2 regions of the Bradyrhizobium sp. 142 genome follow, and region 1 is predicted to be linked to the other one. Evidence: predicted binding sites of a transcription regulator. Region 1 holds the regulator's gene; the other holds the start of a gene.
What was found. The regulator HrcA, encoded in region 1, represses chaperone genes, less so after heat shock. The targets are predictions, from matches to a motif close to GTTAGCACTCNCNNNNNGNGAGTGCTAAC.
Positions count from the first base shown of each region.

Region 2: a site for HrcA is predicted at 1,640-1,668, ahead of IVA82_RS35650 (co-chaperone GroES). Genes of this name have one in related genera too.

Region 1 covers NZ_JADPKQ010000414.1:36,156-39,563, reverse strand. The annotation lists gene pncA (bifunctional nicotinamidase/pyrazinamidase) at 134-856, shown strand; gene grpE (nucleotide exchange factor GrpE) at 1,006-1,620, opposite strand; gene hrcA (heat-inducible transcriptional repressor HrcA) at 1,717-2,805, opposite strand; gene rph (ribonuclease PH) at 2,980-3,408, shown strand, end outside.
Region 2 covers NZ_JADPKQ010000389.1:33,687-37,094, reverse strand. The annotation lists gene groL (chaperonin GroEL) at 1-1,064, opposite strand, end outside; gene IVA82_RS35650 (co-chaperone GroES) at 1,253-1,549, opposite strand; gene IVA82_RS35645 (hypothetical protein) at 1,878-2,399, shown strand; gene IVA82_RS35640 (protein phosphatase CheZ) at 2,560-3,339, opposite strand.

The DNA of each region.
Region 1 (3,408 bases):
GCGGGAGAGGTGCACCGAGCTCGCGGCAAGCGCTCAGCCACTAACCAACATCGGCTGCATTTTCGGGCTTCTGTTCGCATACGAATGGAACTAGGCTTTCCTCCCGTTGGATCATCCCGGAGGGAGGCGAACCATGCTGCATCGGCGACAAATCTTGGCCGCACTTGGGACGACGGCACTCGCGGCGCTCGCTCCAACCGCACTCTTTGCAGCCGCATCGATCAAGCCGGATGATGCATCCGCGCTGCTCGTGATCGACGTGCAAAACTGTTTCCTGCCCGGGGGCAGCCTCGCGGTGAAGGAAGGCGAGCAGGTGGTGCCGGTCATCAACAAGATGGCCAAGGCGTTCGCCAACGTGGTGATGACGCAGGACTGGCACACGCCCGGCCACATCTCCTTTGCCTCGGTACATTCCGGGAAGAAGCCGTTCGAGACCGTCGACCTGCCCTACGGCAAGCAGGTGCTGTGGCCCGACCATTGCGTGCAGGGCACCGACGGCGCCGCGCTGTCAAAGGACCTTTCGATTCCGCAGGCCGAACTCGTCATCCGCAAGGGCTTCCACAAGGACGTCGACAGCTACTCGGCCTTTCTCGAGGCCGACGGCAAGACCTCGACCGGCCTCGCCGGCTATCTGAAGGCGCGCAAGATCAAGCGCGTCTTCGTCGCGGGGCTGGCGACGGATTTCTGCGTCGCCTGGACCGCGCTCGACGCGCGCAAGGCCGGCTTCGAGGTCTATGTAGTGGAAGACGCCTGCCGCGGCATCGACACCCAGGGCTCGCTGGCGAAAGCCTGGGCCGACATGGCCAAGGCCGGGGTGAAGCGGATTCAGTCCGCGGATATCGCGGTGAGCGCGTAAGCGACGCGAAAACTGCCAGCCCCTCCTCCGTGAGGAGCCCGCTTCTTCGCGCGCGTCTCGAAGGATGGAGGCCCCCGCTGTTACATCTTGGCCTTCATGGTTCGAGACGCCGCGCAAAGGGCGCGGCTCCTCACCATGGGATCGAGGGCTCACGCCGCGCTGTTCGGCTCGTTGGTGTTGGCGGCGGGCGCGACCTTCGCGCCGCCCTTGGCGACACCGACCAATGCCGGGCGCAGCACGCGCTCGCCGATGGTGTAGCCGGCCTGCATGACCTGCACCACGGTGCCCGACGGCACCGACGCATCAGGCACTTCGAACATCGCCTGCTGGAAGTTCGGGTCGAACTTCTGGCCCGAGGGGTCGAACTTCTTCACGCCGTGCTTTTCCAGCGCGTTGAGCAGCGAGCGCTCGGTAAGTTCAACGCCCTCGATCAGCGAGATCAGGCCGGGATCGGCAGCGGCACGGGCCTCGGCCGGAACGGCATCCAGCGCGCGCTGAAGATTGTCGGCGATGTCGAGCACGTCACGGGCAAATCCGGTGATGCCGTAGAGGCGGGCGTCGGCGACTTCCTTGGTGGTGCGCTTGCGCAGGTTCTCCATCTCGGCCAGCGTCCGCAGCATGCGGTCGCGTGCCTCGGAGGCCTCCTTCTGCAACAGCTCGACCGAGCCGGGCTCGGGATCGTCGGGCATCACATAGGGCTTCGACACTACGGGCTCGCCGGTCGCTGCGGCCGTGTCTTCGGGTTGCCGGTCTCGATCGGTCATCAGCTCTCTTCTCAAAGGTCTAAGGGAGTTTTTCTTGCCCGGATATCGTGCTTCGGACGGCGAAAATCAAGCGCCCGTGATCGGCCCGGACCCCGGTCAGCCGCCCAAGAGGCGACTGATGATGCGGGCGGCGTAGTCCACGGTCGGGATCACACGGGCATAATTCAGCCGCGTCGGCCCGATCACGCCCAAAACGCCGACGATACGGCCCTCGGCATCCCGATAGGGCGAGATGATGGTGGAGGAGCCGGACAGCGAGAACAGCTTGTTCTCGGACCCGATGAAGATCCGTACACCCTCCGCGGTCTCCGCGCGGCCGAGCAGGTCGATGACGCCGCGCTTGGTCTCGAGGTCGTCGAACAGCAGGCGCACCCGCTCCAGATCCTCCAGCGCATGCAGGTCTTCGAGCAGATTGGCGTGGCCGCGGACGATGAGCTGGCGGTCCTCGTTTTCGCCGCCCGACCAGCTGGCGATGCCGGCCGAGATCACCTTCTGCGTCAGCAGATCAAGCTCGGTGCGCGCCTCTCCGAGCGCGGTCTCGAGTTCCAGCCGCGCCTCGGCCAGGGTCCGGCCCCGGATTCGTGCATTGAGGAAATTGCCGGCTTCCGTCAGCGCCGAGGATGGAACTCCGGGCGGCAGCGTCAGCACCCGGTTTTCGACCTGGCCGTCCTCGCCGACCAGGATCACCAATGCCTTTTCCGGTTCCAGGCGGACGAATTCGATGTGTTTCAGCCGCGCATTGGATTTCGGCGTCAGCACCACGGCGGCGGCCCGGGTCAGGCCGGAGAGCCGCGTCAACGCCTCCTCCAGCGCCGCTTCGACCGATTGCGCATGGCCCACCGAGGTCAATTGGCTCTGGATCGCCTGGCGTTCGGCGTCGTTGAGATCGCCGACCTGCATCAGGGCGTCGACGAAGAAACGCAGGCCGAGTTCCGTCGGGAGCCGGCCGGCAGAGGTATGCGGCGCGTAGATCAAGCCGAGTTGTTCCAAATCGGCCATGACATTGCGGACCGAGGCCGGCGATAGCGGCATGGCAATCAGGCGCGAGATATTGCGCGAGCCCACCGGCTCGCCGGTCGCGAGGTAACTTTCGACAATTTGACGAAAGATATCGCGGGATCGCTCGTTGAGCTGGGCGAGGCCTGCGCGCGGCGCGATCAGATGGATCGGATCGTGATGGGCCACAGACGGCAACTCCTCTCAGATGCTTGTAATTTGGCTCTCCGGCAGGTCCCTGACAAGCGTGGTTTTGCAGTTGGCTGGGGACCGAAAAGTCAGAACGTCCCCCTTGCCGCCTACCCTCACCCCCCCTACAAGCACCGCGAATAGCCCTTTCCCGAGAGTCTTGGAGGATCTCCCATGCGGCCAAGCCGCCGTGCGCCCGACGAATTGCGTCCCGTGACGCTTGAGCGCGGCGTGGTCAAATATGCGGAAGGCTCGTGCCTGGTGAAGTTCGGCGACACCCATGTGCTGGTCACCGCCACGCTGGAAGAGCGGCTGCCGCCGTGGCTGAAAGGCCAGGGCCGCGGCTGGGTCACTGCCGAATACGGCATGCTGCCGCGCGCCACGCTGGAACGCACCCGCCGCGAGGCCTCCACCGGAAAGCAGAGCGGCCGCACCGTGGAAATCCAGCGCCTGATCGGCCGCTCGCTTCGCACCATCGTCAATCTCGAAGCGCTCGGCGAACGCCAGATCACGGTCGATTGCGACGTGATCCAGGCCGACGGCGGCACGCGCACGGCATCGATCACCGGCGCCTGGGTCGCGCTCGCCGATTGCATCAACTGG
Region 2 (3,408 bases), on a different contig from region 1:
TCCTCGATCTGCGCCTTGATCTGGCCGACGCGGGCCTCGATGTCGGGCTTCTTGCCGGCGCCCTTGACGATGGTGGTGTTCTCCTTGTCGATCACCACCTTGCCCGCGCGTCCAAGCATCTTCACCGTGACGTTCTCGAGCTTCATGCCGAGCTCTTCCGAGATCAGCTGGCCGCCGGTCAGGATCGCGAGGTCCTCCAGCATGGCCTTGCGGCGATCGCCGAAGCCTGGCGCCTTGACGGCGGCAACCTTGAGGCCGCCGCGCAGGCGGTTGACGACCAGGGTGGCCAGCGCCTCGCCCTCGACGTCGTCGGCGATGATGACGAGCGGCTTGCCCGACTGCACCACGGCTTCCAGCACCGGCAGCATGGCCTGCAGGCCGGACAGCTTCTTCTCGTGCAGGAGGATGTAGGCGTCCTCGAACTCGGCGGTCATCTTCTCGGCATTGGTCACGAAATAGGGCGACAGATAGCCGCGGTCGAACTTCATGCCTTCGACGATGTCGACCTCGGTATCGAGCGACTTGTTCTCCTCGACGGTGATGACGCCCTCGTTGCCGACCTTCTGCATCGCCTGGGCGATCATCTTGCCAATGGCGGCATCGCCGTTGGCGGAGATGGTGCCGACCTGGGCGACCTCGGAGGAGGAGGCGACCGGCTTGGCGCGTTTCTCGATGTCCTTGACGACAGCCGCCACCGCGGCGTCGATGCCGCGCTTGAGGTCCATCGGGTTCATGCCGGCGGCAACCGACTTGGCGCCTTCGCGCACGATCGCCTGGGCCAGCACGGTCGCGGTGGTGGTGCCGTCGCCGGCGAGGTCGTTGGTCTTGGAGGCTACCTCACGGACCATCTGGGCGCCCATGTTCTCGAACTTGTCCTCGAGCTCGATCTCCTTGGCGACGGTGACGCCGTCCTTGGTGATGCGGGGCGCGCCGAACGACTTCTCGATCAGGACGTTGCGGCCCTTGGGGCCGAGCGTCACCTTGACGGCGTTGGCGAGAATGTCGACGCCGCGCAGCATGCGTTCGCGCGCGTCTCCGGAAAATTTGACGTCTTTGGCAGCCATGTTCTTGCTCCTGAAAAACTTGAATCGATGAGGCGCCGCAGTTTTTCCTCGTCATTGCCGGGCTTGACCCGGCAATCCATCATCTTGCGAAAACGATGGATGCCCGGGTCGTCTGGCGCGAAGACGCGCTTCGCGCTTCTGCCCGGGCATGGCAATGGAGCATTCAGCGGCTGTTCAGGCGTCCGGCCTTAGGCCATTACGCCCATGATGTCCGACTCCTTCATGATCAGGAGCTCTTCGTTGTCGATCTTGACCTCGGTGCCCGACCATTTGCCGAACAGCACGCGGTCGCCGACCTTGAGGTCGATCGGGATCAGCTTGCCGGCCTCGTCGCGGCCACCGGGGCCGACGGCGACGACTTCGCCCTGGGACGGCTTTTCCTTGGCGGTGTCCGGAATGATGATGCCGCCCCTGCTCTTTTCCTCGGCGTCGATACGTTTGACCACGACACGGTCATGCAGCGGACGAAATTTGGATTTAGCCATGACGTTTCCCTTTGGAGGCTCGCTTCGGATGCAACAGAAGTGGGTTGGGGGCGGCGCTGCCGTCCGCCCTCTCCGAGATCGAACGACGCGCTTAGCAATCGACGTTTTCGAGTGCTAATAGTGTGTCCGGGAATATGGCTTGGCCGCGATCCTGTCAAGCAAGGTGGTTAAGCGATTGGTGAGGCGGATATAGGATTGTGGCTCCAGAAACTTATTTGCGGTGCTGGCGTATTCAAGGACGTCATTGCTCCAACAGTGGTTTTGCGCTTGGCTGCAGCAGGGGTGCGGTCGCGGTCTTGGTCGGGGGCACTTTGCTCGGGGGAATAGCATGATCGGTTCAGCTCACGTGCGCACGGTTGCCAATCTGGCTGCCGCTTCCATGTTGGCGCTGCTGCTGGGCGCCTGCGGCGGAGGCATGAGCCTGCCGTCCTTCTCGTCGTCCTCGCCGCCGCCGGAAGCCGAGCCGGGCACCGGTCCGGAGATGCCGGCGAGCATTCGCGCCGACGAGATCGTCGGCCGCTGGGGCCTCGCCTCGTTCCAGAACCCGGCCGACCGCGCCCGGACCGAGGCCGCTGCCCGGGCCCAGTGCAAGAATCCCTACGTGATCACCGCCGGCTCCTCCGGCGGCGTGATCATGCATCTCGCCGACCAGGCGACGCCGCAGGAACTACGGCTGAAGGGTTCGCCCATTGGCAAGAATTATATCGGCCCGCCCGGTCCGACGCCGGGCGAGCAGGACCGTGAGATCGTCTCCTTCGACGGCCGCGTCCTGATCACCCGCTTCATCGACAAGGACGCCGCCACCCGCTACGGCAACATGGTCTACGTCCGCTGCGCGCCGAGGGCGTGATCGGGGTTCGGATCTAACCAGCCGTCATTGCGAGCGTGGCGAAGCAATCCAGAATCTTTCCACGGTGACAGTCTGGATTGCTTCGCTTCGCTCGCAATGACGGGGCAACAAAAAACGCCGGCTCCCGCCGGCGTTTTGTTTTTCTCTCCGTTGTGTCGAATCAGTCGAACAGCGCGTCGATGTCGTCCTGCGAGGCGTGGCCGACGTCGCCCGCGAGCTTCGGGCCGTTGAGAAGCTTTTCATCCTCGCTGCGGGTATCGGCCTGCGGCACGACGTGGGACTTGATCGCGTCGACGCCGCCCCAGATCTCCATCATCGCGTTGATGTGCTGCTCGATGAATTTCATCGTGCCCATGACCTTGCTGATGCGCTGGCCGGTCAGGTCCTGGAAGTTACAGGCCTCGAAGATCGAGATGACACGTTCCTGGATGTCGTCGGCCAGACGCTTCTGCTGGTCGGCCGACTGCACCTTGGCCATCGCACTGGCGGCCTGGTCGATCGATTCCGCGGCTTCGAGGATCTGCTGGGTCGCCTGCTCCGTGCCGCCGACCACGGCGCCGAGCTCGCCATTGACCTTTGCCATTTCGCCGCCGTCAAAGCTCTTGCCGTGCAGGGTCGCGATCTCGCGCTTGGTGCGGTCGATGGCGTCATGGATGAGGTCGAGCTCGACCTTCAGCTTCTCGCACTGCTCGATCTGAGCCCGGTACGTCTCCAGCATCGTGCGTGCGTCGGAGAGCTCCCGCTCCGTCGAGGCGTCGATCGCCGCCATGGCTGCGCTGCCGGACAGCGGGGCAGTGCCCTTCGCCATCTGTGCACGGATCGCGCGCAGCTCGGCCATGATCTCGCTATGCATCGGGATTGCCTCCTCGGTTACGTCGAGGATTGGCAATTCGCCACCGACGATATCTTCGACACGAAAACGTTTGCGGTGAACAGCCATCACGATACTCCCCCCACCTCACTCACGCGTCTTTGTAGGCAGAAGCGATTTAACACGAAGTTCACAGCA